One region of the Nonomuraea sp. NPDC049624 genome, then DNA from elsewhere that is predicted to be linked to it. Evidence: riboswitches for the same ligand, from Rfam matches in the RefSeq annotation. Region 1 holds a riboswitch; each other region holds the start of a gene.
The links. Region 1 has a riboswitch for thiamine pyrophosphate ahead of AB0J76_RS26085 (FAD-dependent oxidoreductase). Riboswitches for the same ligand answer to the same signal wherever they lie in the genome.
Positions count from the first base shown of each region.

Region 2: another riboswitch for thiamine pyrophosphate. It lies ahead of AB0J76_RS03875 (cytosine permease); the one in region 1 lies ahead of AB0J76_RS26085 (FAD-dependent oxidoreductase).
Region 3: another riboswitch for thiamine pyrophosphate. It lies ahead of thiC (phosphomethylpyrimidine synthase ThiC); the one in region 1 lies ahead of AB0J76_RS26085 (FAD-dependent oxidoreductase).

Region 1 is NZ_JBFAOR010000006.1:302,894-312,910, reverse strand. Features, by position in the region: gene alc (allantoicase) at 1-100, shown strand, start outside; gene pknB (Stk1 family PASTA domain-containing Ser/Thr kinase) at 110-2,038, opposite strand; gene AB0J76_RS26095 (thiazole synthase) at 2,188-2,943, opposite strand; gene thiS (sulfur carrier protein ThiS) at 2,936-3,136, opposite strand; gene AB0J76_RS26085 (FAD-dependent oxidoreductase) at 3,133-4,602, opposite strand; TPP riboswitch at 4,592-4,708, opposite strand; gene AB0J76_RS26080 (FAD-dependent oxidoreductase) at 4,761-5,930, shown strand; gene AB0J76_RS26075 (Rv2175c family DNA-binding protein) at 5,961-6,335, shown strand; gene thiE (thiamine phosphate synthase) at 6,313-6,984, shown strand; gene AB0J76_RS26065 (polyprenyl synthetase family protein) at 7,169-8,236, opposite strand; gene metF (methylenetetrahydrofolate reductase [NAD(P)H]) at 8,322-9,242, shown strand; gene AB0J76_RS26055 (GNAT family N-acetyltransferase) at 9,442-10,005, opposite strand.
Region 2 is NZ_JBFAOR010000001.1:718,335-728,351, forward strand. Features, by position in the region: gene AB0J76_RS03835 (HAMP domain-containing sensor histidine kinase) at 1-458, opposite strand, end outside; gene AB0J76_RS03840 (response regulator transcription factor) at 455-1,153, opposite strand; gene AB0J76_RS03845 (hypothetical protein) at 1,259-1,432, shown strand; gene AB0J76_RS03850 (DUF6412 domain-containing protein) at 1,429-1,629, shown strand; gene AB0J76_RS03855 (YidC/Oxa1 family membrane protein insertase) at 1,690-2,346, shown strand; gene AB0J76_RS03860 (ATP-binding protein) at 2,343-2,768, opposite strand; gene AB0J76_RS03865 (PAS domain-containing sensor histidine kinase) at 2,920-4,788, opposite strand; gene AB0J76_RS03870 (methylated-DNA--[protein]-cysteine S-methyltransferase) at 4,917-5,456, shown strand; gene AB0J76_RS03875 (cytosine permease) at 5,442-6,779, opposite strand; TPP riboswitch at 6,770-6,883, opposite strand; gene AB0J76_RS03880 (rhodanese-like domain-containing protein) at 6,935-7,258, opposite strand; gene AB0J76_RS03885 (DNA-formamidopyrimidine glycosylase family protein) at 7,285-8,163, opposite strand; gene AB0J76_RS03890 (TenA family protein) at 8,201-8,806, opposite strand; gene AB0J76_RS03895 (GPP34 family phosphoprotein) at 8,830-9,480, shown strand; gene AB0J76_RS03900 (LCP family protein) at 9,530-10,017, opposite strand, start outside.
Region 3 is NZ_JBFAOR010000002.1:456,086-466,102, forward strand. Features, by position in the region: gene AB0J76_RS08430 (SDR family oxidoreductase) at 1-493, shown strand, start outside; gene AB0J76_RS08435 (hypothetical protein) at 615-1,448, shown strand; gene AB0J76_RS08440 (DUF3427 domain-containing protein) at 1,540-4,629, shown strand; gene AB0J76_RS08445 (SDR family oxidoreductase) at 4,709-5,560, shown strand; gene thiC (phosphomethylpyrimidine synthase ThiC) at 5,593-7,071, opposite strand; TPP riboswitch at 7,064-7,176, opposite strand; gene AB0J76_RS08455 (class I SAM-dependent methyltransferase) at 7,212-7,832, shown strand; gene AB0J76_RS08460 (glycoside hydrolase N-terminal domain-containing protein) at 8,150-8,500, opposite strand; gene AB0J76_RS08465 (hypothetical protein) at 8,560-8,910, shown strand; gene AB0J76_RS08470 (universal stress protein) at 8,913-9,749, shown strand; gene AB0J76_RS08475 (YbaK/prolyl-tRNA synthetase associated domain-containing protein) at 9,869-10,017, opposite strand, start outside.

The DNA.
Region 1 (10,017 bases):
CTTCCGGCTAGGCCACCCCGAACCGGTCACCCACGTACGGGTCGACATCTACCCCGACGGCGGGCTGGCCAGGGTGCGCCTGCACGGGCACCTGGCCTGACCCGGCGCGCTACTGCCAGAGGAAGACGGTCGCGCCGGGCGGCCGCTCACTGTTCGGTAACGGCCGCTGGTACTGCACGACGCCGCCGTTGGCCAGCCGCTGGACCCGCACGCGGAAACCCAGCGACTCCAGCTCCGACTTGGCGTCCTTGACGTTCTTGCCGATGACCGCGGGCACCAGGCGGAACTCCTGGTCGTCGCGGGCCTCGTTGTCGCCCTTGAACCAGTCCCAGAAGTCGGTCTGGCAGCGCGCCACCGTGATCATCGCGGGGGTGCCCTTGTCGACCTCGGACTTGGCCTTCGGCGCCTGGGCGATGACCGTGCACGGCTCGGCGTCGTCGTCGACCTCGTTGACCTGCACCTGGAAGCCCTGGCCCCCGAGGTAGGCGGCGGCCTCGTCCTTCGGCATGCCGGTGACGTCGGGCATCACCATGCCGGCGCTCACGAAGATGCCGACCTTCGCGCCCTCCTTGACCTTCTCGCCGGCCTCGGGAGAGCTGCGGATCACCTTGTTCCGCTCGACCTCGCCGTTGGGCAGGCGCTTGACGCTGCCCACGGTGAGCCCGGCCTCGGCGATCTTGATGCGGGCCTCGTCGCTGGTCAGGCCCCTGACGCTGGGGACGATCACCCGCTTGGGGCCGAGCGAGGGCACCAGCGTGATCGTGCTGCCGCTCTCCAGCTCGGTCTTGCCCTCGGGGTCGGTACGCAGCACCAGCCCCTCGGGGGTGTCCTCGTCGTACTCGCCGGCGACCTTGTTGACCTTGAAGCCCTTGCCCGTGGCGGTGCGCTCGGCGACCACCATGTTCTGGCCGACCAGGTCGGGCACCTGCACGTACTTGGTCTGGGAGAAGTACCAGCCGGTCAGCGCCACCGCGACGACCATGACCGCGGCGAGCGCGACCAGGAACCAGTTGGGCCGGAACGAACGTCCGGACGGCGGCGGCGGCGACACCGGCGGCGTCACCTCGGCGCGCGGCTGGATCAGCGTGTGGGCGGGCGCGGCCAGCGGCATCGACGGGGCGCCCGCGCCGCTCGGCCGCGGCGGCATCGACTGGTTGAACACCGCCGTCATGGCCGGCGGGGTGCTCAGCCGGGGCAACATCCGGTGGGCGTCGACCGCCTCCACCAGCATCGCCGTGGCGTCGGCCGGGCGGTCGTGGGGCTCGCGGGCCGTGGCGTGCCCGACCAGCGTGTCGATCAGCGGCGGCACCTCGGGCACCAGCGACGACGGCGGCGGCACCGTGTCGTGCACGTGCCGGTAGGCCACCGACATCGGCGTCTCGCCGTCGTAGGGCTGCTGCCCGGTCACCAGCTCGAACAGCATGATGCCCGCGGCGTAGACGTCGCTGCGCACGTCGGCGCCGCCGGTGGTGACCTGCTCGGGCGACATGTAGCCGATCGTGCCGATCATCACGCCGGTACGGGTCTGGTTGGTCGCCTCGATCGCCCTGGCCAGCCCGAAGTCGACGACCTTGACCCGGCCGTCGTCGGTCATCAGCACGTTCTCGGGCTTCACGTCGCGGTGGACCATCCCGGCCTGGTGGGCCGCGCCCAGGGCGGCCAGCACCGGGATCATGATCTCCAGCGCCTCGCGGGCGGGCAGCCTGCCGCGCTCGCGCAGGATGTCGCGCAGCGTGCGGCCCGGCACGTACTCCATCGACAGGTAGACGACGTCGGTGTCGGTGCCCTGGTCGAAGACGTGCACCACGTTGGGGTGGGACAGGCTGGCCACCGACTTGGCCTCGCCGATGAACCTGCGGACGAAGGCCGGGTCCTCGGCGAGCGAGCGGTGCATGACCTTCAACGCGACAGTGCGATCCAGCCGGACGTCGAGCGCCAGGTAGACGGTCGCCATACCGCCCCGGGCGATCCGGCTCTCGATGCGGTAACGCCCATCGAGGAGCCGCCCGACCAGGGGGTCCGCAGTCGTCTTATCCACCACCCCCCTGAGTTTACGGGCGTTTTGCCACCGGCAGGGCCCGCGCGCCCGAAACCGATGCGGAGACGTTCCCGCGGAAGCGGCCCCGACCGGCGGGAGGGCCGGCGCGAGCCGGCCCGCCGGGGGCCAGGGGTGTCTCCCGGGCGTCGCTAGGGGGTCGTCGGCGAGGACGCCTCGGCGTAGCGCCGGCGCGGGATCCGGCCCGCCTGCCGCGCCTGGCGTCCGGCCGCCACGGCCGCCCTCATCGCCGAGGCCATGAGCTCGGGCCGCTGTGCCCGGGTGACCGCCGTGGCCAGCAGCACCGCGTCGCAGCCCAGCTCCATGGCCAGGGCGGCGTCGCTGGCCGTGCCGATGCCGGCGTCGAGGATCACCGGCACCCCGGCGGCCTCCACGATCAGCTCGATGTTGTGCGGGTTCCTGATCCCGAGCCCCGAGCCGATCGGCGCGCCCAGCGGCATCACCGCCGCGCAGCCGGCCTGCTCCAGCCGCCGCGCCAGCGCCGGGTCGTCGCCGATGTACGGCAGCACCACGAACCCGTCGGCCACCAGCCGCTCGGCCGCGTCGAAGGTCTCGATCGGGTCGGGCAGCAGCGTGCGCTCGTCGGAGATGACCTCGAGCTTGACCCAGTTCGTCCCCAGCGCCTCGCGGGCCAGCCGGGCCGTCAGCACGGCGTCGCCCGCGGTGAAGCAGCCCGCGGTGTTCGGCAGCACCTTGATGTCGCGGCGGCGCAGCACGTCGAGGACCGAGCCGCGGGCGCCGGGGTCGAGCCGCCGCATGGCCACCGTGGTCAGCTCGGTTCCCGAGGCGACCAGGGCCTGGTCGAGCACGTCCAGAGAGGGCGCGCCGCCGGTGCCCATGATGAGCCGGGAGGCGAACTTCTCCCCGGCGATGATCAGCTCATCCACCCTGCACCGCCGTCAGCACCTCGACGCGGTCGCGGTCGCCGAGCGCCGTCGTCTCCCACGAGCTCCGCGTGACCACCTCGTCGTTCACGGCCACGGCCACGCCGGTGGTGGCCGTGGTCAGCGTCCGTACGGCCTGGGCCACGGTGGTGCCGTCGGCCACCTCGTGCGCGGCGCCGTTGATCGTCACAATCATGAAATATCCCGAAATCTCGCGGGCGAGCACAGCGCGGCCAGCTCGCCCTCCTCACCCGTCAGAATCCCCGCGCCCGCCGAAAGCCCCGCGCCCGTCGAGAGCCCCGCCGTCTGGGCCGCAGTCCGGGCCGCCGTCTGTGTGCCTGTCCGGGCCGTTGCCGGGGGCGCCGTCGTCGCGGGCGGGGGCGTCGCGGGCGGTGTCAGCACCGCCGCCGTGACCAGGGCGGCCGTGAGGGGGGCCAGCAGCACCCCGCCCCGATGGTGGCCGGTCGCCAGCACCAGCCCCGGCGCCTCGCCCGCCCCGATGATCGGCAGGTTGTCGGGGGTGCCCGGACGCAGCCCGGCGACCACGTCGGCGACCTCCAGCTCGGTGACGCCCGGCACCAGCTCCCTGGCGTCGCGCAGCAGCTCGTAGAGCCCGCCCGCGGTCACCCGGGTGTCGAACCCCAGCTCCTCCTGGGTCGCCCCGAGCACCAGCTCGCCGTCGCCCCTGGGGACGAGGTAGACGGGCGTGCCGTGCACCGTCCCGCGTACGCACCGCCCGAGCAGCGGCTGCGCCGAGCGCAACCGCATGATCTGCCCCTTGACCGGCCGGACGGGCACGTCGGCCAGCTCCCCGCTCCACGCCCCGGCGGCCAGCACCACCCGCTCGGCCGCGATCTCCCGCACCGCCGGCTCAGGCTGACCGGGCACGGGCTCAAGCCGCACCCCCGTCACAGCGCCGCCGGTCCCGGAACTGCTCCAAGGGCTGGTCCCAGCGCCTGCCACGGCGTCTGGAACGGCGTCGCCGTCGCGCAGCAGTCCGGTCACCCGCGCCCGCACCACGGGCACGCCCAGCCGGTCGAGCGCGCCCAGCAGCGCCGCCGTGACCCGGCGCGGATCGACCCAGGCGTCACCGGGGGCCAGCAGCCCCCCGCGCACCGAAGGGGCCAGCATGGGCTCCAGACGGCGGCACTCGCGCCCGGTCAGCCGCTCGACCCGCAGCCCCAGCTTGTCCATGAACGCCGCCAGGTCGTCGAGCGCCGCGAGGTCGTCGGCCCCGAAGGCGACGTCGAGCGTGCCGTCGGCGCGCAGGTCGAGCGCCCGGCCGCCAGCCCCCTCCGGCCCGATCATCCCGAACGCGCCCCCGAACGCCTCCCCGGCCCTCGCCCCGGCCCCGCCACCGGGACCGCCGCTCAGCCCCGTGCCGAGACCTGCCCCAGAACCCGCACCGAAGTCCGGGCCGAGACCAGCGTCGGCGGCCAGCTCGGCGGCGAAGGACGGCCACCGCCGGAGCGAGGCGGCCCCCAGCCGCAGCAGCGGCTCCTCGGTGTAGGCGACCTCGCTGACGGGCGCCAGCATCCCGGCCGCCGCGTAGGACGCCCCGCGCCCCGGGGCCGGGTCGACCACCGTGACGGGCAGCCCCTCGCGGGCCAGCCGCCAGGCGATCGACAACCCGACGACCCCGCCGCCCACGATCACATTCATCCGCGCTCCCTTCGCCGGCATGATCCGGATCAGGTGTCTTGCGGTCGAAGGCCCGCTCAAGCCTTCCTCTCAGCCCGGTGACGGCCGGACTCCCGCGCGTCTTGCGCCTCCAGCCTACGGCCTCGGCGCGACGTGCCGGCACCGCCCCCGTTATGGTCATGAACGTGAACCATGTCGTAGTGGTGGGAGCGGGCCTGGCCGGGCTGCGCAGCGCGGAGGCGCTGCGCGGGCGCGGCTTCACCGGACGGATCACGCTGATCGGCCAGGAGCGCCATCGGCCCTACGACCGTCCGCCGTTGTCCAAGGCCGTCCTGTCCGGCGCGGCCGACTCCAGCTTCCTGGAGGCCGACCTCGACGCGCTGGAGGTCGACTTCTGGCCGGGCGTCACCGCCAAGGCGCTGCGCGAGGGCGTCGTGGAGACGACCGAGGGCGAGCTCGGCTACGACGGCCTGGTGATCGCCACCGGCACCGAGCCGATCACCGTGCCCGGCGACGGCCCCCAGCACGTCCTGCGCACTCTCGACGACGCCCACGAGCTGCGCGCCGGCCTGGTGGCCGGGGCCCACGTGGCGATCATCGGCGCCGGCTGGATCGGCGCCGAGGTCGCCACCGCCGCGCGCAAGGCCGGCTGCTCGGTGACCGTGATCGAGGCCGGCCCCGCCCCGCTGGCCAACGCCGTGGGCCCGGAGATCGGCGCCCGCACCCGACACTGGTACGACGGCATCGACCTGCGCCTGAACACCATGGTCGACGAGGTGGACGAGGGCGGCGTGCGGCTGGTGGGCGGCGAGTTCGTCCAGGCGCACGTGGTCGTCACGGGCATCGGCGTGCGCCCGGCCGTCGAATGGCTGGCCGGCTCCGACATCGACCTGCACAACGGCGTCGTCACCGACGAGCACCTGCGCACGTCCATGCCGAACGTGGTCGCCGCCGGAGACTGCGCGGCCTGGTGGTCGCGCCGCTACGGCGTCCGCCTGCGCGTCGAGCACTGGGACACCGCGCTCGGCTCGCCCGAGGTCGCCGCCGCGACCCTGCTGGGGGAGGAGGCCGTCTACGACCCGGCGCCCTACTTCTGGTCCGAGCAGTTCGGCCACATGGTCCAGTACATCGGCCACCACCCCTCCGGCGACCGCCTGCTCTACCGGGGCGAGCCCGAGGGCAAGTGGTCGGCCGTCTGGCTGACCTCCGGCGACACCCTCGCCGCCGTGCTCGCCGTCGACCGGCCCCGGGACTACGTGCAGGGCCGTAGGATCATCGAAGGCGGGCACCGCCTCGACACAGAACGCCTGGTAGATCCAGAGGTCCCCCTACGGGATTGTGTTGTTTGAGCAAGGACGGCATGTGGTAGTTGTGGTTTCGTGACGCTTTCTGTTGCACAGATCGACCGGGAGACCGACCAGCTCGTCGACGAGTGGCTCACTCTCCCCGAAGTGGCCTCACGCCTCGAGCTCTCGATCGGGCGGGCCAAGCAACTCCTCAAGGACCACAAGCTGCTCGGCGTGCGCCGCGGCGGCGGCGGGCCACAGGTTCCCGCGGTGTTCCTCGACGGTAAGGACGTGATGAAGGGCCTGCCCGGCACACTGACCGTGTTGCAGGACGCCGGCTACGACGACGTCGAGTCGCTGCGCTGGCTCTTCACCCCAGACGAGTCCCTGCCGGGGTCGCCCATCGAGGCGATCAAGGCCGGCCGTCACACGGAGGTCAAGCGGCGTGCCCAGGCCCTCGGTTTCTGAGGCCCGCCTCTATCTCTGCACCGACGGCCGCCGCGACCGCGGCGACCTGGCAGAGTTCCTCGACTCGGTGCTGGCCGGCGGCGTGGACATCATCCAGCTGCGGGAGAAGGGCCTGGAGGCACGCGAAGAACTCGCGCTCCTGGAAGTCTTCCGCGACGCCTGCGACCGGCACGGCAAGCTGCTGGCCGTCAACGACCGGGCGGACATCGCCTTCGCCGCCCGGCCCGACGTGCTCCACCTGGGGCAGGACGACCTTCCCGTGACGGTCGCGCGAGAGATACTCGGCGACGACATCGTCATCGGCCGGTCCACCCACTCCGTCGCCGAGGCGTCCGCCGCGGCCGTGGAGGAGGGCGTCGACTACTTCTGCTGCGGCCCGATCTGGCCCACGCCGACCAAGCCGGGCCGCCACGCGCCCGGCCCGGCGCTGCTGCGGCACGCGGCCTCGCTCGGACCGGCCCCCGGGTCGGCCGCGCCGCGGCCGTGGTTCGGAATCGGCGGCATCGACCTCACCAACCTCGACGAGGTCATGTCGTACGGCGTGAGCCGCGTGGTGGTCGTACGCGCGATCACCGACGCGGAGGACCCGGGGGCGGCGGCGGCCGAGTTCGCCAAACGCCTGACCGCGCCGAGTTCGCCGAACGCCTGACCGCGCCGAGTTCGCCGAACGCCTGACCCCTGACACACGACCGGGCGCCCGTCCACGACGGGCGCCCGCCGCTCCGCGCCGAGCCCGCCCGCCGAAGCGGGTCGCCCAGACCGACGCCGCCCGCCGAAGCGGGTCGCCCAGGCCGGTGCCGCGCGGGCCGGCCGCCGGCACCAGGGGCCCGGGGTCAGGTCTTGCGGGACGTCGCGGCGATGGCCAGCTCGGTCAGCGCCGTGCGCGACTCGGCGGTGACCGGCGCCTCGTCGAGCGCGGCCAGCGCGTCGGCGAGATAGCCGGCGATCAGGTCCTCGCACTCCCGCAGCGCGCCGCTGTCGGTGATGATCTCGCGCAGGGCGCGCACCCCGTCCTCGTCGAGCGCGGGGTCGCCGAGCAGCCTGCGCACCGTCGCGGCCGCCTGCGGAGGCGCCCCGGCCAGGGTGCGGGCCACCAGCATCGTGCGCTTGCCCTCCCGCAGGTCGTCGCCGGCCGGCTTGCCGGTCTGGGCCGGGTCGCCGAACACGCCGAGGATGTCGTCCCTGAGCTGGAAGGCGATGCCGACGCGGCGGCCGTAGCCGGTGCACAGCTCGTCCATCCACGGCTCCAGCGCGCCGGCCGCGAGCACCAGGCCGAGCCTGAGCGGCTGCTCCACCGAGTACTTGCCGCTCTTGAACAGCGCCACCCGCAGGGCCGACTCGAAGGTGTTCTCGCCGTGGGCCTGCTCCAGCAGGTCGAGGTACTGGCCGCACATCAGCTCGGTGCGCATGTGGTCGTGGACGGGCTGGGCGGCGGCCAGCGACGCCGGCGGCAGGCCGCTGGTGCGCCACATCTCGCCCGACCACACCAGCAGCAGGTTGCCCAGCAGGATGGCGGCCCCCTCGCCGAACTGCTCGGCCGAGCCGTGCCAGCCCTCCTTCTCGTGCAGGGACTGGAAGCGGCGGTGGGCGGCCGGCATGCCCCTGCGCAGGTCGCTCTTGTCCATCACGTCGTCGTGCACGAGCGCGCTGGCCTGCAACAGCTCCAGCGACGCGGCGGCGGTGAAGATCTCGGGCACGTCGGTGCCGCCCGCGCCGCGCCAGCCCCAGTAGCAGAACGCGGGACGCAGGCGCTTGCCGCCGGCCAGCAGGTCGCCCGCGGCGGCGCGCAGCGGTTCGAGCTCGGCGTCGCCCGAGGCGGGCAGCTGCCGTTCGACGAACTCCCCGAGGGCGCGCTCCACCTGGGTGCGCAGGGCGTCCATGCTCGCGGCGTCAGTGGTCATGCCTTGAGACTAGTGGGCGCGGACTCGGGGTCGGGTCCCCGGTCTAGGGGCGGCCGATCCGGACACCGGCCTGTACGCTTGGGCCATGGCGCTTGGTCGACCCTCCATCCTGCCCGATCGTGTCCCCACCGTCCGTGAGCTGCTCGCCACCGGTGGCCGGTCGTTCTCCTTCGAGTTCTTCCCGCCGAAGACCGACGAGGGCGAGCGGCAGCTGTGGAAGGCGATCAGAGAGCTGGAGTCCCTGCGCCCCACGTTCGTCTCGGTCACCTACGGGGCCGGCGGCTCGACCCGCGACCGCACGGTCGACATCGTCGAGCGCCTGGCCCACGACACCACGCTCACCCCTGTGGCGCACTTCACGGCGGTCAACCACTCCGTGCGCGAGCTGCGCCACCTGGTCGGCCGCTTCGCCGACGCGGGGGTGCGCAACATCCTGGCCGTGCGCGGCGACCCGCCCGGCGACCCGACCGCCGAGTGGGTGCGGCATCCCGAGGGCGTGCTCTACGCCGAGGAGCTGGTGCGGCTCATCCGGCAGGCGGGCGAGTTCTGCGTCGGGGTGGCGGCGTTCCCGTACAAGCATCCGCGCTCGCCGTCGATCGAGTCCGACACCGAATACTTCGTGCGCAAGTGCCGGGCGGGGGCCGACTACGCGATCACCCAGATGTTCTTCCAGGCCGACGACTACCTGCGGCTGCGCGACCGGGTGGCGGCCCAGGGCTGCGACACGCCGATCATTCCGTGCATCATGCCGGTCACCCAGATGAGCACGATCGCGCGGTCGGAGCAGCTGTCAGGGGCGCCGTTCCCGGCCGAGGTGGCGGCCCGTTTCGAGGCGGTCGCCGACGACCCGGCCGCGGTGCGGGCGCTGGGCATCGAGCACGGCGCGGAGCTGTGCCAGCGGCTGCTCGACGAGGGCGCGCCCGGCATCCACTTCATCACGTTCAACCGGTCCAGCGCCTCGCGCGAGGTGTTCCAGCGCCTGACGCCGGTCGCCGCCACCGCCTGACCCCACCGCCTGACCCGCCGCCCCGTCCCCTTACGCGCGGTTGCCCGTCACCCGCCCGCAGGGGGACCGGGCGGGTGACGGGCAGGGGGTGGTATCCAATCGGTAACGTGTCCGTCACTTTCTGTCATGAAGATGCCCTCGGGCATGACCAGGCAAACCCTGCGAGTACGGGCTTTACCTGCGGTGATGTGCGACGCCCTCAGTCGAGGGGGAGCGGGCGGCCGACGATCGCGTACTCCTCGTGGCCGCCGGGGAAGACGAAGCGGGTCAGCAGGTCGGTGAAGCCCATGCTCGCGTAGAGGTGGCGGGCGGCCGTGGGGCGGTCGTGGGTGGACAACACGGCCGAGCGCTCGGCGCGGCCGGCGCACAGAGTCCGGATCATGGCCCGGCCGATGCCCGCGCCCTGGTGGTCGGGGTGCACGTGGATCTCGGCCAGCTCGAACGCGTGGCCCATCCAGGCGCGCGCGGCCTCATCGCCCGCCTCGTCGGCCAGCGCCCGGCTCACCACGTCGTGCCACCACTGTCCGGTCGCGCCGCGGAAGCCGTATGCGAAGCCGACGGTCTGGGGGCGTGCCACGCCGGTCGGGTCGCGCAATTCTGCGAAATAGCACTGGAAATGGGGATATGTGCCGTGGTTGCGCATGATGGTCTTGCGACCGGCGATCTGCTCGGGGGGCGGGTTCATCGCCGCCGTATAGATGTCGATCACCGTGTCCAGGCGTTCGGTGAACTCGGCCGGGCCCGCCCCGCGAAACTCGATCACTCGTCGCACATT
Region 2 (10,017 bases), on a different contig from region 1:
AGCGCGCGTTCCCGCGCGTACGCCTCCTCAAGGGTGCTCGCGATCTCCTGGAGCTCGGCCGGCAACCCCTGCGGCGCCCTGAACGGCACGTCGCGCACGGCCGCCACCAGCCGCCTGCTCTCCCCCACCACCCGCCTGGCCAGCACGAACGCGACCCCGAGCCCCACCAGCCCGCCCACCGCGACCACGCTGAGCACGAAGTCCTTGACCGCCCCCTCGATGATCATTTTCATGGTGATCGCGACCACGCCCGCCAGCGTCGCCGCCACGGCGACCACCACCACGACGGCCAGCATCACCCCGATCGACCTGGTCCGCAGCCGTCCCATGGCCCATACGCCGGCGGCGGCGACCAGCAGCCCCAGCCCCGCCGAGACGGCCACGACCATGGGCAGCTCGCTCACCGACACCATGGCCGGCGGGCACGTCCCGCCCAGGCAGGGCTCGGGAGGCGTCACCCCGCGCTCTCCAGCGGCTCGTACCGGTAGCCGACACCCCAGACCGTGACGATCCGCCGCGGCTCGGTCGGGTCCGCCTCGACCTTCTCCCGCAACCGCCGCACGTGCACGGTCACGGTCGAGGAGTCGCCGAACGACCACCCCCACACCTGGTCGAGCAGCGCCGACCGGCTGAACGCCTGGCGCGGGTTGCGCATGAGGTAGGCCAGCAGGTCGAACTCCCTGGCCGTCAGCAGCACCTGCGCGCCGCCGAGCCGCACCTCGTGGGCGCCGACGTCCACGACGAGGTCGCCGTCGCGCAGCACGCCGGTGCCGGCCGTGACGGACGCCCCCCGCGCCCGGCGCAGCACCGACTGCACGCGCAACGCCAGCTCCCGGGGGCTGAACGGCTTCGTCACGTAGTCGTCGGCCCCGGTCTCCAGGCCCACCACCCGGTCGATCTCCTCGCCGAGCGCGGTCAGCATGATCACCGGGACCGGCCACCGCTCCCTGAGCTTCCTGCACACCTGGAGCCCGTCGATCCTGGGCAGCATCAGGTCGAGCACCATGAGGTCGGGCGGGTCGGCCAGGGCCCTGCGCAGCGCCTCGGCGCCGTCGCCCACGCACTCCACCTCGTGCCCGTCGCGCTCCAGATAGCGCGCCACGACCTCGGACACGGTCGGATCGTCGTCGACCACCAGGATGCGGGTGTTCACCGTCTCACCGTACGGCCAGGCCCACGTGGCGGACATGGTGGCGGACGTGGACGTCACAGGTTCGTAAGCCTCGCGGATCATGCTCGGAGGACGTACGGTGGCCTCATGAGTAGAGTCGTGATGCTCGTTTTAGGGACCCTTCTCGGTCTCTTCGTGCTGTTCAACTTCCTCCTGCCCCTGCTGGCAGGTCTGTTCAAGCTGGTCCTGATCGTCGGGGTCGTCGCCCTGGTGGTCTTCATCGCGGTCACCGTCGTCGGTAAGTCCCGTTCGTCGCAGTGACCTCGCTTCTGTTCGATCCGTGGCTGGTGGGGATCACCATGATGGCGATCCTCCTGCTGGCCACGTGGGCGGCCACGTTGCCGCCCGTCCTCGGCGGTGAGTCTCCCGGCTTCCCGCTGACCTACGCGCGCCGCACGGCCTTCCAGCGGCTGCGCGATCCTGACGCGGCTGGACGCCCGCGTCCACGAGCGCCTTAGGCGAGCCCCGCTTCCGTCAAAGCGGGGCTCATCGTCATGTGTGAGCCCTGATCCGTCGTCATGTCTGAAGGGCTCATGATCGATTCACTTGTCACGTTCGTCATCGGCGCGTCCGGGGGCCATGCCGCGCTCGCCATCGTGCTGTTCACGCTCGCCGTACGCCTGCTTCTGCTGCCGCTCAACGTCCGGCAGGCGCGGGCCGGCCAGGTCCGGCAGCGGCTCGCGCCCAAGCTGCAGGAGCTGCGCGAGCGCCACGGGCGCGATCCGGAGCGGTTGTCCAAGGAACTGACCGCTCTGTACGCCCGGGAGGGCACGTCACCGTTCGCGGGGATCTTGCCGATGCTGGCGCAATTGCCGTTCCTGTGGCTGATGTTCAGGGTGGCCACGCATCCGACGGCACTGGCCGGTCACACTCTGTTCGGGGCACCGCTGGGACAGCAGCTCGCGGGTGTGGTGGCCAATTTCGGTCTGATCAGTTGGCCGGTTTCGGTCTTTGTCGTCGTGATCGCGGGGCTCGTGCTGCTGGCATGGCTGTCGGCACGCTCGATCAAGGTGTCGGAGGAGCAGCCGGAGTTGCTGCGCAAGGTCATGCCGCTGATGCCGTACGGCTCCGCGCTGGCCGTGCTCGTGCTCCCCCTGGCGGCCGGCCTGTACCTGCTGGTCTCCACGGCGTGGGCCGTCACCGAACGGGCCGTACTGGCGGCCAGGACCGCCTAACCGGCCTCCTTCAGGGCCGCGACCTGCCCGTTCACCGCCGCCCCGTGGGGTGCGGGCAGGATGGCCCACACCGTCGTCGTGTCACCGTCGTGACGAACCCCCCAGCTCTCAGCCACGTATTCGACGATCCCCAGCCCCCGGCCCCCGAGCGAAGACAGGGTCGGGCGGCCCGCCCGCGGCTCTGTCGCCGCACCCCCGTCGCTGACCGCCACCTCTATGTGATCGTCGCTACGCATCCAGGCGACCCTCACCATGCCTGAAGGCAGCGGATGCGCGTGCCGCAGCGCGTTGCTCAGCAACTCGCTCACCACCAGCACCGCATCGTCGATCGCGGCGGTGTAGACCCCACAATCCTGCAGGTCAGTGCTCAGACGCTGGCGGGCGACGGCGACGCTGGACGGCGCGTACGGCAGCAGCACCACGCTTGACACACCCACCTCCCCGTTCCCTGTGCCCCCCGCGGGAACACTCCCCGGTACGACCGAAATGCCCCGTTAGCCAATCGCAGAAACCGCATCTCGATCACAGCTTGTACACATTGGACGATAGATCAGCTCAACTGTGACCACCTCGTTACCGCATCGGTGTGTCGGATCGGATAGGGGAAGCGCGCCTCAGGATCAACCGCATCCTCGTACCCCCTCCGGGCCTCGGTTGAGCACTCACTTCTCCCCCCTGCGCCCTGGCCAGACTGCGGACGATGTAGAGGCCGAGCCCCACTCCACCAAAGCGCCTCCGGTCCCCGCTGTCCACCTGGACGAAGCGCTCAAAGATCCGTTCGCGGTCAGGCGGTGCGATTCCGACCCCCTCGTCATCCACCACTACGACCACGCCGTCGTCTTCGGGCCAAGCTTCAACACAGATCAATCCACCCATTGGGGAATATTTAAACGCGTTCTCCAGCAATTGCCCCAAAACGATGTCGGTTGCCAGGGCGTCCCCCAGCACCGGTGGCAAGTCGTCCGGGATGCGCACTTCGACGCGGTGGCGGTCGGACAACACGGGGAGGCCGAGCGTGGCCGCGTGGATGCGGGCCGCGAGATCGAACGCCTCGATGCGGACGGCCAGCTCGTCCGCGCCCGCCCTGGCCCCCAGCAGCAGGTGGTCCATGAGCTGGCCCAGCGATCCGGCCCGCTCGGCGATCGTGTGCACGGCCGACCGGCGTTCCGCGTCGCTCATCTTGTCCCAGCGCGCGTCGAGCGTGCCGGCGAACCCGCGCACGATCGTGATCGGCGTGCGCAGCTCGTGGCTGGTCGTGGCCAGGAAGAGGTCCTTGGCCTCCTCCAGCTCCTTGGCCTGGGTGACGTCGCGGAAGTCGATGACGATCTCGCCGGTCTCCTCGATCCGCGCGCTCACCACGTCCAGCCAGCGGCCGTTCTCCATCTGGAAGGTGAGCTTCTCGCCGGGGCTGGGCAGCGGGAACGGCGGCGGACCGCCGATCACCGCGTCGGCGGGGAAGGCGGTCAGCTCGGCCGCGGCGGGGTTCCAGCGCACGACCCGGCCGGCGCCGTCCAGCACGGCGATGCCGTCGGCGCTGGCGTCGAACACGGCCCGCTCGTGCGCCCGCTGCCGCACCGCCTCCTGGTAGGCCACCGCGTTGCCGACCGCGATGCCGGCGTGCCCGGCCAGCAGCTCCAGCAGCTCCAGCTCCAGGTGGCCGGGGGCGGGCCCGGCGAACAGCGCGTAGAGGGCGCCGTAGGGGCGGCCGCCGACCGCGGCCAGGCCGAGCGCGATCGTGTGCAGCCCGTCGAGGCTGGCCCACACCAGGTCGCCGAGCCCCTGGGACTCCAGCATGACGGTCTTGCCCGTGCGTAAGAGTTTGTCCACCAGGCTCGTCCGCAGGCCGGTGGTGGTGCCCCTGAGCGTCTCCGGCAGCCGGTACGTGCTGACCAGCCGCAGCCGCTCCCCCTCGATCAGCACGAACCCGCCCGCGTCCGCACCCGTGAGCTCGGTGAGGCTGGCCGAGATGCGGTCGAGCACGGCCGGCAGCTCCAGCTCCGAGTTGATGTCGCCGACCACGTCGGTGAGCCGGCGCACCAGCCTCGCCCGGCGTTCCATGCGCAGCCCGGCGACCTCGTCGGCCCGCGCGGGATGGTGGGCCAGGACGTAGCCGACCACGGAGTTGCCCATGCGCAGGGCGTTGATGTCCACGCGCAGATCGAGCGGCCTGCCGTCCTTGTGGACGCGCTTGGTGCGCAGCGACACCTGCCCCCCGGTGCGTACGCGCTCCAGCACCGCGTTGTGCTCGGCGGCCAGCTCGTCGGGGACGATCGGCGCCCGGCGACCCAGTATCTCGGCCGCCGTCCAGCCGAACAGGTGCTCGGCCGCCGCGTTCCAGACCAGCACGCTCTGGTCGCGGTCGAGCGCCACCACGGCGTTGGGGGACCCGGCGAGCACGGCGCGAGCGATCTCCTCGTCACTCCCGACCCATGCGTATCCCACACCTCCATAGTGCACGTGGCGTGGTGGGTCTGACGGGCGATCCGTCCGATACGCTGCGCTCACGAAGATTCCGGTGGCTGAAACGGGTGAGCGGCATGTCGAGCAGCGATCTCGATGCCCTGCTGAGAGTGACCTCCAGTACCTACAAGGGCGAGGGGCCCCCGGACATCGCGTTCGGCACCTACGACGGCGCGGTGGGCAGGCTGGTGCTCGCGGTGACCGGCAAGGGCATCGCGGCCTGCAGTTTCGAGGCCGAGAACACCGTGTTCGAGCGGGTGGCCAAGGAGGTCGGCACGTTCATCGGGCCCGACGCCCGCCGCCTCGACCCGGTGCGCCGGGAGCTCGACGCGTACTTCTCCGGCCGGCTGCGCACCTTCGCCACGCCGGTCGACCTCGCGCTGGCCACGCCGTTCGCCCGTACCGTGCTGCAGAAGACCATGGCCGTGCCCTACGGCACGACCACGACGTACGAGGAGATCGGCGCGAGCATCGGGCGGCCGCGCGCCCTGCGCGCGGTGGGCAACGCGGTCGGCGCCAACCCCGTGTGCGTGATCGTGCCCTGTCATCGGGTGGTCCGTGAGGACGGCGAGCTCGGCGACTACGCCGGAGGCGTGGCCGCCAAGCAGCACCTGCTCAACGTCGAACGCCGGGCCTCAGCGGGCCGCTGAGCGACGCCGGCCGAGCACGCCGATGACCAGCGTCACCACGGCCGCGACCAGCGCGCCGCCGAGCGCGCCGTTCATCCACGGCTCCCGCGTGAAGCCGACGGCGTCGCGGGCCGACGCCCAGAAGCCGTCCCAGCCCGCGACCGTGGGCGTCGAGGTGGTGAACCAGTAGGCGGCGAAGCCCAGCGCCCACGGCAGCAGCATCAGCCAGCGCGAGGGCGCGTCCTCGGCGGTGTTCCAGCGGGCGGCGCCGCCGAGCACGAAGTAGTCGACGGCCAGCACCGCGAACATCGGCACGAACACCGCGCCGATCACCCCGAGGAACGCGCCGTAGGAGGTGACGTCCACGACCAGGGCGATCGCGGTGGTGAGCACGCCGATCGCGGTGGAGACGATCCGGCGGTCGACCTTCGGCATCAGGTTCTGCAGCGAGACGGTGGTGGAGTAGACGTTGGCGAAGGACTGGTCGGTCTCGCGCAGCACCAGGATGCCGAAGAACAGCGCGCCCAGCGGCGCCGCGACGAACGGCTGGAAGACGACCATGCCGTCGGCCGCGACCGCCTGGGCGCCCGCGATGGCCACCGCGTACACGCCGAGGGCCAGGCAGGCCACCTGGGCGACGGTGTAGCCGCCGACGACCCCGGTGAAGGCGGCCCTGCTGGAACGCGAGTGCCTGGCGAAGTCGGCGGCCATCGGCACCCACGACACCGACAGGGCGATGACGTAGTCGACGGCCGGAGCGAAGGCCGTCCACGACCCGCCCGTGTACGTCGGCGCCTCGCCCAGGAACGACACGGTGAACCAGATCAGCGACACGATCACGCCGGCGGTCACGTACCGGCGCAGCAGCCTGATCGATCCGAGCGGCCAGACGGCGAGCGCGGTGGTCAGCACCCCCGCCACCACCACCCACACCTGGTACGGGACGCTCCCGAAGATCGCGTTCGCGGCCTTGGCGATCACCCAGAGCTCGAAGGCCCCCCAGCCGAGCATCTGCACGATGTTCAGCACGGACGGGACGTACGACATCTTCGCCCCGAACAGCCCGCGCAGCAGCACCATCGCCGGCCGCCCGGTCTGCGTGCCGGGGATGGCCGACAGGCCGACCATGGCCGTGCCGATGAGGCTGCCGACCACGGCGGCCGTGAGCGCGGCCACCAGGCTGAGCGGCGCGTTGCCCAGAGGGTCGATCAGGACGAGCGCGCCGGAGAAGCCGAGGAGGCTGACACCGAGGTTGGCCCAGAGCGCGCCCTGGTCGAGGACGCCGAGGGTCTTGGGGGGCGCGCCGTCAAGGGTCAGCGGAACTTCGTCGACGACATGCGTCATCGCACACTCCCTACGCCGGCATTACCCGGACAGGTTCAGGCGGTCGGCAGCGGCTGTGTTGCTGCCCTCTCAGCCCGGCACCCCGAGCTCCCGCGACTATGCAGTTGGCGCCCTCATCATGCCTCAATGGCGGCGGAACCGCCACAGTGGGGCATTCAGGCCACGAAAGGATCCTGCCCGGTCTCGCTGACCATCGGACGGCGCGCGAACTCCCACGACTGCATGCCGCCGCCCACGTTGACGGCGTCGCGCCCGAGCTGGTTGAGCCACGCCGTGACCTGCATCGACCGGCCGCCGACCCGGCACACGACGTAGACCGTGCGGTCGGCGGGCACCTCCTCGACCCGGCCCTGGATCTGCGACATCGGGATGTGCACGGCCTCGGGGGCGTGGCCGGCGAGCCATTCGTCCTGCTCGCGGACGTCGAGCAGGTAGGCGTCGTCGGGAACGGCGGTGACGTCGATCTCTGGAACGGTCATGCCTCCATCATCCCGCGCCTGGGACCCTACTTGAGCAGGCGCGACATCCGCCGGTCGGCCAGCGGCTTGCCGCCCGTCTGGCAGGTCGGGCAGTACTGGAGCGCGGAGTCGGCGAAGGACACCTCGCGGATGGTGTCGCCGCACACGTCGCACGGCTGGCCGGCCCGGTTGTGCACGCGCAGCCCGGACTTCTTCTCCGCCTTGAGGTCTTTGGCGGCCAGCCCGTGCGCCCGTTCGACGGCGTCGCGCAACGTCGTCACGATGGCCTCGTGCAGGTCGGCGATCTGCGCGTCGGTCAGCGTCGCGGCGATCTTGAACGGTGACATCCTCGCCGCGTGCAGCACCTCGTCGGAGTAGGCGTTGCCGATGCCCGCGATCACCTTCTGGTCGCGCAGCAACCCCTTGATCTGGGTGCGGTTGCCGCCCACGATGCGCTTGAGCGCCTCGACGGTGAAGGCGTCATCGAGCGGGTCGGGGCCCAGGGCGGCGACGCCGGGCACGTCCTCCGGTTTGTCGGTGACGTAGACGGCCAGCCGTTTCTGCGTGCCGGCCTCGGTCAGCTCGAACCCGGGGGCCAGGCCGTCGTCGTCGGGCGCCAGCCGTACGCGTACGGCCAGCGGCCCCTTGCCCGGCCGCACCGGCCGCGCGCCGGTCAGGTCGTCGCGCCAGCGCAGCCAGCCGGCGCGGGCCAGATGGATGATCAGGTGCAGGCCGTCGCAGTCGAGGTCGATGAACTTGCCGTGCCTCGACACGCCCGTGACGGTGAGCCCGCCGAGCGCGGTGACCGGCGGGTCGAACGTCTTGAGCGCCTGGAAGCCGACGACGTCTACGCCGGCGATCGAGCGGCCGACCGCCCGCTCGCGCAGGAAGTTGGTGAGCGACTCCACCTCGGGAAGTTCCGGCATGCCCCCAGGGTATGGCGCGTACCGGACCGGCACGCGACTACGGCACGTCCCAGAAGGCGAGCTCGTGTGCCATGCCCTCGGCGAACAGCGCCTCCGCCCGTACGGGGTCGGGGTCGGCCTCGTCGATCATCTGCCCGATCCGTACGGTCAGCGCCGCGAACGCCGGGTCGGCGTAGGTGTCCACCCAGGCCCGGTAGCGCGGCTCGGCGGGCGGGTTCTCGGCGAGGATCTTCCCAAGACTCGAATATCCCCACATACACGGATAAAGCGCCGCCAGCCCCTCCCCGTACGCCCCCGCCGCCTCCAGCAGGAACGCCGTGTACGCCGCACACGCCGGCCCCTTCACCGCATTGTCCAGATCGGCCCCGAACTCCGCCGACAACGACCGATGCAGACGCAGTTCGTCGTGGTACGTCGAGTACGCCAGATCCACCAGGTCGCCCAGATGCCCGTCCGGCGCCTGCCAGGCCAGCCTGGAGAACACCCGCACGTAGTCGAGCAGGTACAGGTAGTCCTGCTCCAGCCAGGACCGGAAGACCGGCTCGGCCAGGTCGCCGCGCCCGATGCCGGCCACCGTGGGATGGTCGAGCTGCGCCTGGAGCAAGGGCCAGCCGATCGCGTGAAGTCTTTCCGAAATGCTCATGCCTGGGAGGTTAGTGTCGGGACATGACCGTGACGATCGCTGAAGAACTCCTCCTCCTCGCCCACGACGAGGCAGAAGGCAAGCAGCTCATCGGGGGCGTGCAGCTCGACCCCGCGCTCGGCGGCGCGATCCTCGCCGAGCTGGCCGCCGCGGGCCGCGTCGAACTGGCCGACGACAAGGTGACGGTGACGGACCCCACCCCGCTGGGGGACGCCGAGCTCGACGCCGCCCTCGCCCGCATGGCCGAGGACGGCAAGGCCAGGAAGCCCGCGTGGTGGGTGCAGCGGCTGCAGTCGGACAAGCTGCGCAGGCGCCTGCTCACCAGGCTCGCCGAGGCGGGCGTGCTGGCCGAGGAGCGCGGCCGGGTCCTGGGCATCTTCCCGACCACGCGGTGGCCGGAGGCGGACCCTCAGGTGGAGGCCGACGTGCGCGAACGCGTCACGGCCGTCCTCGCGGGCGCCGACCCCGACGAGCGCACCGCCACGCTCATCGCGATCATGCACGCGGCGAAGCTCGACCGCAAAGCCTTCCCGGGCGCCGACCGCAAGCGTGTCAAGGAGATCGCCGAGGGCGAGTGGGCCGGCCAGGCGGTCGCCAAGACGATCACCGCCATCACCGCGGCCATCGCCGCCACCGCCTCCACCGCCGCGGTCGTCGCCGCCACCACGACCTGAGCCGGGCCCGGCTGCTTCCCGCGAGGCTCGCGCCTACGCGGGAAGCGGGTCAACCGGCGTCGACGATCTCCTTCGGCACCGGCTTGTCGGCCTTCAGCGCGTCGAAGAGGGCCAGCGCCTTGAGCCGGTCCCACTTGACCGCCGCACCGCCGCCGGCGACGATCTCGTTCCCGCCGAACGGCACCACCGTCGTGACCGGGCTGTCGCCCATCGCCAGCCCCAGCGAGAGCATGTCGAACGCGCCCGTGCTGGAGTCGACCTCGACCGCGTCCGTGGCGCTCATGGCCAGCGGGATCGAGGTGAACGGATTGATCAGCACGCCCGGGCTGGCGGCCTTCTTCACCACCGCGCCGAGGAACTGCCGCTGCCGCTTGGTGCGCTCGAAGTCCGGCAGCGCGCCGCCCTTGCGGGTGCGTACGTAGCCGAGGGCCTGGGCGCCGTTGAGCACCTGCTTGCCCTTCTTGAGCTTGAGCCCGGCCTTGGGGTCGTCGACGTCGGCCCGGACGTTGATCTCGACGCCGCCGATGGCGTCCACGA
Region 3 (10,017 bases), on a different contig from region 1:
CTCCCTGTACGCGGTCAACGTCCTGGCCCACGTGCACGCCGCCCGCGCCGTCATCCCCGGCATGATCGCCCGCGGCGGCGGCTACCTGCTGAACACCTGCTCGGCGGCCGGCCTGGTGAGCTGCCCCGGCGACGCGCCGTACGCCGTCACCAAGGCCGCGGCCATCGCCTTCGCCGAGTGGGTGGCCATCCACTACGCCGCGCAGGGCATCAAGGTCAGCGTGCTGTGCCCGCAGGGCGTGCGCACCGGGATGCTGGAACGCGGCGTCGAGGAGGACCATCTGACCGCGCGCGCCGTGGGGGCGTCGGGCGCGATCCTCGACCCCGCCGACGTGGCGACCGCCGTGATCGACGGCCTGGCCGCCGAACGTTTCCACATCCTGCCCCACCCCGAGGTGGCCGACTTCTACCGCCGCAAGGCCGAAGCCCCGGACAGATGGCTAGCCGGAATGTCCGCCTTCATCACCACCCTCCAATCCCCTCCGACCACCTGACCACGGCCGAACTCCTCCACCTCCCGCACCCCGCACCCCGCACCCCGCACCCCGCACCCGGCAAGCGCTCCCACCAGGGGCTCCCCCTCGCCGTCGCCCTTCGCGAAAGGCCCGCCCGACCATGGACCAGCACCTCGCCCGGACCGCCCGCCAAGCCTGGCGCCGCCTGGAACCCGTCCACGGGATGATCTACTTCGTCCCCGAGGCCACCACCCGGTACGCCGCCCTCGGCCTCACCGGTATGTCCGGATATTTCACCTCACGCTCCGCCCCCTTGGGCCCCGCCCCCGCCGACCTCGTCATCGCCACGTTCTACAACTTCAACCCCGACCTCGTACGCCGCTCCCTCCCCTGGGACAAGGTCACCCCCGCCCAGGTCCTGCAGGCCCGCCTCGAAGCCGCCGGAGAAGCCCTCCGCCGGGCCGCCGTGCACGAACTGCCCGACCTCGTCCCCGTACTGACCCTGGCCAGGCGCGCCGCCGAGGCCGCCTGCGACCACCCCCAGGGCCGCCCCCTGTTCGCCGCCCACGCCGCCCTCCCCTGGCCCGACGACCCCGTCCTCCAGCTCTGGCACGCCCAGACCCTCCTGCGCGAGTTCCGCGGCGACGGCCACGTGGCGACACTGCTGGCCGAGGGCATCACCGGCCTCGAAGCCCTCGTCCTGCACGCGGCCAGCGGCGAGGTCGCCAAGCCGTTCCTCACCATGAGCCGCGCCTGGCCCCCGGACCAGTGGGCCCACGCCGAGACCGCCCTCCGCACCCGCGGCCTCCTGACCCCCGACAACGACCTGACCCCCGAAGGCAAGTCCCTGCGCCACCACCTCGAAACCCGCACCGACACCCTGGCCATGCCCGCGTACGGCGCCCTGGGTGAGCCCGGCTGCGAACGCCTCGCCGAACTCGCCCGCCCCTTCGGCCGCCGAGTGGTGGACGCCGGCCTCCTCAAGCTCACCTGATCACCTGCGCCCCGGCCGGCGCCCGATCTACGCTGATCCTCCCGATCCAGGATCCAAGGTCCAGGCGCCAGGAATCAGGAGGCAGCGACCCGTGCCCGACACCCCCGTCCCCGGCCTGTACGACTCGCTGCTCACCCGCGGACTCCAGGAGCGCGCGGCCGCGTGGCGGGACGCGGATCACCTCGTCGAGATCTCCCCCGTCGACAAGGAGGAGGTCAGCCACCTGCTGGGCCGGTTCCTGGGCGAGACGGCCACCCGGGCGTTCGCCGCGCTCAAGGACCCCGACGACCAGGTGCGGCTGGCCAACCGGCTGCTCGGCCTGCTCGCGGACGCCGAGGTGGAGGTCGTCTCCGACGGGCCCGCCCGCCTGCTGTCCGTCGTCAGGAACGAGCCCGGCGCGACCGCCCCCGCCAGGCCGCTGACGTCGCTCTCCGAGGCCGCCCTGCTCACCAACGCCCGCGAGGACCCCAACCTGGCCCACGAGCTGGCCACCGAGCTGGCCAGCGCCGACCGGGTCGACCTGCTGTGCGCGTTCGTCAAGTGGTCGGGGCTGCGCATCCTCGAACGTGCGCTGGCCGAGCTGGGGCGGCGCGGCGTGCCGGTGCGGGTCATCACCACGACCTACATGGGCGCGACCGAACGCCGGGCGCTCGACCGGCTGGTCCGCGACTTCGGCGCCGAGGTCCGTGTCAGTTACGAGCAGAACTCGACCCGGCTGCACGCCAAGGCGTGGCTGCTGCGCCGCCGTACGGGCTTCGACACCGCGTACGTCGGCAGCTCGAACCTGTCCCGCGCGGCCCTGCTGGACGGGCTGGAATGGAACGTGCGCCTGTCGTCGGTCACGACGCCCCGGCTGCTGGACAAGTTCGAGGCGACCTTCGACTCCTACTGGAACCGTCCCGAGTTCGAGCCGTACGACCCGGAGACGGACGGCGGCCGGCTGGCCGAGGCGCTGTCCCGGTCGCGGAGCGGTGAACGGATCTTCGACATCCCGGCCCTGGTCCCGCATCCCTTCCCGCACCAGCGGGAGATGCTGGAGGACCTCGACGTCGAACGGACCGTCCACGACCGGCACCGGAACCTGCTCGTGGCCGCGACCGGCACGGGCAAGACCGTCGTCGCCGCGTTCGACTACCGCAACCTGCAACGGCGTCTCGGCCGCCGGCCGAGCCTGCTGTTCGTGGCGCACCGCAGGGAGATCCTGGCCCAGGCCATGCACACCTACCGGCAGGTGCTGGCCGTCCCGGACTTCGGCGAGCTGCACGTCGGCGACGAACGATCCCGGCACTGGCAGCACGTCTTCGCCTCGGTCCAGTCCCTCAGCAGGATCATCGACACCTTCGCCCCCGACCGTTTCGACGTGGTCGTCATCGACGAGTTCCACCATGCGGCCGCCCGCACGTACCGCCAGATCATCGGCCGTCTCCGGCCCAGGGAGCTCCTCGGCCTGACCGCCACCCCCGAACGCGCGGACGGCACCTGGGTGCAGGACGAGTTCTTCGACGGCCGCATCGCCTCGGAGCTGCGCCTGTGGGACGCCCTCGACGCCGACCTGCTCTGCCCGTTCCACTATTTCGGCATCAACGACGAGACCGACCTCAGCACGGTGAAGTGGTCGCGCGGCTCCTACGACCTGGCGTCGCTGGACAACGTCCTCACCGGCGACACCGCGCGGGCGCGGCTGGTGTTCAACGCGCTCCTGGACAAGGTCAGCGACGTGGCGGCGGTGCGTGGGCTCGGATTCTGCGTCTCGGTGGGACACGCGCGTTTCATGGCCGACTTCTTCACCAAGGCGGGGCTGCCCTCCCGGGCGGTGGACAGCGGCACCGACGACCTGTCGCGCAAGGACGCGCTGAAGGCCCTGCGCGAGGGGAAGGTCACCTTCCTGTTCGCCGTGGACCTGTTCAACGAGGGCCTCGACGTGCCCGACGTCAACACCCTGCTCCTGCTGCGTCCGACCGAGAGCGCCACCGTCTTCCTGCAGCAGCTCGGCCGCGGCCTGCGCCGCACGCCCGACAAGGACGTGCTGACCGTCCTCGACTTCGTCGGCCAGCACCGCAAGGAGTACCGCTTCGGCAACCGCTTCCAGGCGCTCACCGGCTTCGTCCGAGGGCGGCTGGAGACGCAGGTCAGGAACGACTTCCCGCTGCTGCCGTCGGGCTCGCAGATCGTCCTGGACCGGGTCACCAAAGACCGCCTGCTCGACGAGCTGCGGATCCATCTGAGCGCGACGGTCACCATGGTCACGCAGGAGATCCGGTCGCTCGCCGAGACGTCGCTCGTGAAGTACCTGGAGGCGAGCGGCCGCGACATCGACGACCTGTACCGCAACCGCCGCTACTGGACCGACCTGCTGCGCCGGTCCGGCCTGCTCACCGCCCCCGCCTCCCCGCTGGAGAACGCCCTGGGCCGCCGGGTCCGCGCGCTGCTCCACGTCGACGACCGCCCGCGGGCCGCGGCCTACGCCGGCCTGCTGCGTCCCGACGGGCCCCGCTACGACGACTGCCCGCCGATCACGCAGGCGTTCGCCCGCATGTTGTTCTTCTCCTTCTGGCGGGACGGCGGCGGCTTCGCCACCTACGACGAGGGCCTGGACCGGTTGCGGGCCGAGCCGGACCTGTGCGCGGAGATCCTGGACGTCCTCGCCTACGGCGTGGAGCGCCCGCGCCACGTGACCAAGCCGCTCCCCGCGACGCTCGCCGGCGTGCCGCTGGTCCTCAACGGCCACTACTCGGCCGACGAGGTCCTGGCCGCTCTGGGCTGGGCGAGCCTCGGCGGTTCGGTGCCCGCCACCATGCGGGAGGGCGTGGCGTGGTGCCCGGCCACCCGCTGCGACGCCCTCTTCGTCACCCTGCGCAAGAACGAGAAGGAGTTCTCCCCGCAGACCATGTACCGCGACTACGCCCTGACCCCGGAGCTGTTCCACTGGGAGTCCCAGAACCGGACCGGGGCGGGGTCGGCCACCGGCCTGCGCTATCAGAGGCACGAGCAAACCGGCAGCCACGTCCTGCTGTTCACCAGGGAACGCACGGAGAACGACCACCGTCACCCCGAGCCGTACGTCTTCCACGGCACGGCCCGCTACGTCGAGCACAAGGGCGAACGCCCGATGGCCGTCACCTGGAGGCTGGACGAGGAGATGCCCGCGGACCTGTTCCGGCGCGCGGCCATCGCCGGCTGACCGCCCCAGCCCTTCCAGAAGGGGTGATCTGGGCAAAGCATGACGTTACCGATACCCCGTCGAGGGAAGATCGCCGGACATGTCGGAGACACCACCACCCCAGACCCAGCCGTACCCGGGCCGTACGGACGAGATGTCCCCCGAGCCGCGCGACGAGATGCGCGGCTACGAGGGCAGGAACCTGCTGGCGGGCAAGAAGGCGCTGATCACCGGCGGTGACTCGGGCATCGGCCGGGCGGTCGCGGTGGCGTTCGCCAAGGAGGGCGCGGACGTCGCCATCGCCTACCTCGACGAGCACGACGACGCCAACCACACCCGCGGCCTGGTCGAGCAGGAGGGACGGCGCTGCGTGCTGCTGCCCGGCGACCTGGGCGACCGCGACCACTGCGCGACGGTCGTGGAGCAGGCGGTCGCCGAGCTGGGCGGCCTGGACGTCCTGGTCAACAACGTGGCCTTCCAGGCGCCGGTCGACTCCCTGGAGGAGCTGACGGACGAGCAGTGGGAGCACACGTTCGCGGTCAACATCCACAGCTACTACCGCGTCACCAAGGCCGCGCTGCCGCACCTGCGGGAGGGCAGCGCGATCGTGAACACCTCCTCGATCAACGGCCTGCGCGGCAACAAGACCCTCATCGACTACGCCGCGACGAAGGGCGCGATCAACGCCTTCACCTACTCCATGGCCCAGAACCTGGTCGAGCGCGGCATCAGGATCAACGCCGTCGCCCCCGGCCCGGTCTGGACGCCGCTGATCCCGGCCACGATGCCGGAGGAGAAGGTGGAGAAGTTCGGCGCGCAGGTGCCCATGAAGCGGGCCGCCGACCCCGACGAGATCGCCCCTTCGTACGTGTTCTTCGCCGCCGACCGGCTGTCCTCGTACTACACGGGCGAGGTGCTGGCCCCGATCGGCGGCGAGACGCTCCCGGGCTGACCGCGCGGGCCGGCCCCCGGGCTTCACGAAAATCAGAGGTAGATCGAGCCGCCCTTCCCGAGGAACTCGGCCGCCTTGTCCGCCATGCCCGCCCGCACCTCGTGGCTGAGCTTCATCGAGCAGAACTTCGGGCCGCACATCGAGCAGAAGTGCGCGGTCTTGGCGGGTGCGGCCGGCAGGGTCTCGTCGTGGAAGGCGCGGGCGGTGTCCGGGTCGAGCGACAGGTCGAACTGGTCCTCCCAGCGGAACTCGAACCGGGCGTCCGACAGGGCGTCGTCCCACGCCTGGGCCTGCGGGTGCCCCTTGGCCAGGTCCGCCGCGTGCGCCGCGATCTTGTACGTGATCACGCCGGTCTTGACGTCGTCGCGGTTGGGCAGGCCGAGGTGCTCCTTGGGGGTGACGTAGCAGAGCATGGCGGTGCCGTACCAGGCGATCATGGCGGCGCCGATGCCCGAGGTGATGTGGTCGTAGCCGGGGGCGATGTCGGTGACGAGCGGGCCGAGGGTGTAGAAGGGCACGTCGTCGCAGAGCTCGCGCTGGAGGTCGACGTTCTCCTTGATCTTGTGCATGGGCACGTGGCCGGGGCCCTCGATCATCACCTGCACGTCGTGCGCATGTGCGATCTTGGTCAGCTCGCCCAAGGTGCGCAGTTCGGCGAACTGGGCCTCGTCGTTGGCGTCCGCGATCGACCCGGGGCGCAGCCCGTCGCCCAGCGAGAACGTCACGTCGTAGCGGGCCAGCAGGGCGCACATCTCGTCGAAGTGCTCGTACAGGAAGCTCTCGCGGTGGTGGGCCAGGCACCAGGCGGCCATGATCGAGCCCCCGCGCGAGACGATCCCGGTCTTGCGGCGGGCGGTCAGCGGGACGTGCGCCAGCCGCACGCCCGCGTGCACCGTCACGTAGTCGACGCCCTGCTCGCACTGCTCGATCAGGGTGTCGCGGTAGACCTCCCACGACAGCGCCTCCGGACGCCCGCCCACCTTCTCCAGCGCCTGGTAGACGGGCACGGTCCCGACCGGGACGGGCGAGCTGCGGATGATCTGCTCGCGGGTCTCGTGGATGTTCGGCCCGGTGGACAGGTCCATGACGGTGTCGGCGCCCCACCGGGTGGCCCACGTCATCTTCTCGACCTCCTCCTCGATCGAGGAGGTGACGGCGGAGTTGCCGATGTTGGCGTTGATCTTTACCAGGAAGTTCCGGCCGATCGCCATCGGCTCGGACTCGGGATGGTTGACGTTGGCGGGGATGACCGCCCGCCCGGCCGCGACCTCCTGCCGGACGAACTCGGGGGTCATACCCTCCCGGACGGCCACGAACTCCATCTCCTTGGTCACCAAGCCGCGCCGCGCGGCGCCGAGCTGGGTGACCGGCGACCCCCACGCCGAGCGGTCGGTGCGCGACGGCCCCGAGGTGTCGTAGAGCCGCACCGACGTGCCGTTCGACAGCCTGACCTCGCGCATCGGCACCTGAAGGTCACCGATGTGGATCTTGGAAAAGCGCGCGTCGCTCATCGCGCAAACTCCCTTCGCCGGCATTATCCGGAGCAGGTTCTGGCGGTCGGCGGCTGACAGCCGTCCTCTCAGCCCGGTCCGCACCGGGCTCCCGCGTTGGTCACCGCGATCATAACCCCGCGCGTGGCAGGATCAAGGGGATGTCTGATCCCATTGCGCACACGACCGCCACCTACGACCGCATCGCGCGCCAGTACGACGAGCAGGTCGCCGATCCGTCACCCTCCGTCGCGGGCTTCCGCGACCGGTTCGTCTCAGCCCTGCCCGCCGGAGCCACGGTCGCCGACCTGGGATGCGGCCCGGGGCGCGAGTCTGCCTGGTTCGCCGGACGCGGCCTGACCACCGTGGCCGTGGACCTGTCGCTCGAGATGGCCAGGCTCGCCACCGGGCGCGGCGTGCCCACCGTCCTGGGCGATCTGCGGCGGCCGCCGCTGTCGCCGGCGTCCCTGGACGGCGTCTGGTCGGCCGCGGCCCTCGTGCACGTGCCGTCCGAGCAGACCGAGGCGACGCTGCGCGCCTGGCACGCGGCGCTGCGCCCCGGCGGGGTGCTCGCGCTGATCACCGCCCTGGGCGACAACGAGGGCTGGGAGCCGGTGCCGTACCGGACGGAGTACGAGCGCTGGTTCGTCCACCGCGACGCGGGCGACCTGCTCGCGGTGCTGGACGCGGCCGGGTTCGCGGTCGCCTGGCACGAGACGAACGTCACCCACCGCACGTGGTTCAGCGTGCTGGCGACAGCGCGCAGCTCCCCGCTGCCCTAGTCCCCCCAGGTCGAGCTCTCCCCTGGTCTGGTCTCCAGGGCGCGCTCTCCCCTGCCCTGGCCTCCAGGGCGACCTTTCCTCTCGTCCTCTCGCCTGGTCTCCAGGCGAGCTTTCCTCTGGCCTGATCTCCAGGGCGAGTGCGAACCCGGGGCCGCGCAGCCGCGCGGTCCCGCCGCGCGCCGACACCGGCCTGACCTCGACCGGCACGCCGTCCGCCCAGGTCAGCCGTCCGGCCTCGGCCGTCATCTCGTCCTCACCGCCGTCATGCGCAATGCCAATGCGCAACATGAACCCCACCGGTCCCGGAAGTCGCGCCGTCAGCCTGCCGACGATGGCGTGCGCCGGGTAGGAGGCGAAATTCCCCGTGCTGTAGGACGGGTTTCCCAGGATCGCGGCCACCTCGCGGCCACCTCCTCCGGCGCCATCGAACCCCGCTCGTCGATGACCCGCCGCACGCCGCCCGGAGCGCCGGGACGGTCCGTCGGCCAGTTGCCGGATCCGCCGGGCTCCGCGCTGCCCGGACCGCCGGTCCGCAACGGCTTCTCGTCGAGCTGGACGCGCTCGGTCGCAAGCGCCCCGAACACGCACGCGCCGAGCGCTCCGTTGCCGATCGGCAGGACGTGTCCTTCCCAACCGGGGGCGGGCTCGTCGCACCGGAGCGTCAGCATGGCGATCACCCCAAGGTTTGGCGATCGCCCCTGGCGGTACGGACTCCCTCAGGGGAACTATGATGAAGATCGCCGCTGTGGCCGCGATCGTGGCTCTCACCACGATCGGACCGGCTGCCGCCTCTGGGGACGGCATCGAGCAGCAGGAAGTGAGCAAGCAGCAATACCGGACGCTGACCGCCCAGTGCCGCTACGCCGACACACAGGCCCTGCGCCAGAAGTGCAGGCAGGCGGTCAAGGACAACTACCGTATCGGCCGGCGCAACCGTTCACTCGACTGCCGGACGTACTCCGGCGTGACGGTCTGCGGCGAACTGCTCCTCAGCAAGGCCGAGCGCGCGTGCATCGACGAGTCCACCAGACAGGGCTTGGCCTATCGCCGCGCCGAAGTGGAATGTTACGTGGCCTGACCATGATCGTCGCAGGTGTCGACGGCTCGCCGACCGGACTGCTGTCCGTCGACTGGGCCGCCAAGGAGGCAGTGCTGCGCGGGGTGTCGCTGACCGTGGCCCACGTGGTGCCCGACTGGGTCTGCCGCCCCATCTCCGGCCGGTACGCGGAGGTGGGCAAGTGGATGCGCGACGGCGCCAAGGAGGTGCTCGCGGCCGCCGAACGGCGGGCCCGCGAACTGGGCGCCGAGGTGACCACGGAACTCGTGCCCGGCGATCCCCGCGCCGCGCTGATAAAGGCCGCCGAAGAGGCCGACCTGCTCGTCGTCGGCAGTCGTGGCCTGGGCGGCGTACGCGGGCTGCTGCTCGGCTCGGTCGCCCACGGGGTGGCCGCGCACGCCCAGATGGACGTCGTCCTGGTCCGCGACCCGCCGACCGTTCCGCGCGGTGAGCTGGTGGTCGGCGTCGACCGTTCCGAGGGCAGCCTGCGCGCGCTGAAGTTCGCCTTCGCCGAGGCCGAGCTGCGCGGCGCCAGGCTGCGCGCGGTGGAGGCCTTCGCCTGGCCGCGCCCCTCGGGTTTCGGGCCCGCCGATCCGGAGGCCGAACGCGAGACCCGCGAGGCCCTGCGGACCTTCCTCGCCATACCTCGGCAATGCCATCCCGGCGTGGAGGTGATCGAGGACGTCGTGCACGGCCACCCCGTCGAGGTGCTGCGCGAGGTGGCGGCCGGGGCCGACCTGCTGGTCGTCGGCAGCCGAGGCCACGGCACGCTGAAGGGCATGCTCATCGGCTCGGTCAGCCAGGCCATGCTGCACCACGCGCCCGGCCCGCTCGCGATCGTGAAGGCCACCTCCGCCTAGGGGACGTTCCCCCAGGTCACGGCCTTCGCCGTCTCCTCCGCCCGCTCCCGTCCTCCTGGACCGCCCCCCTCACCTGCACCTGCATGTGCCCCCCGGTCGCCCCGGGCGTCCGCCGGCGGCTAACCGGCGGATGGCACCGCCGCCGCCACGATGCCGGCCACGCGGGGCGCGGCCAGCCGTACGTAGTCGTCGGTGGCGAGCGCCAGGGAGCGGTCGAGGCGCGCGGCGTTGAAGTAGATCTCCGGCAGCTCCAGCAGCGAAGGATCGA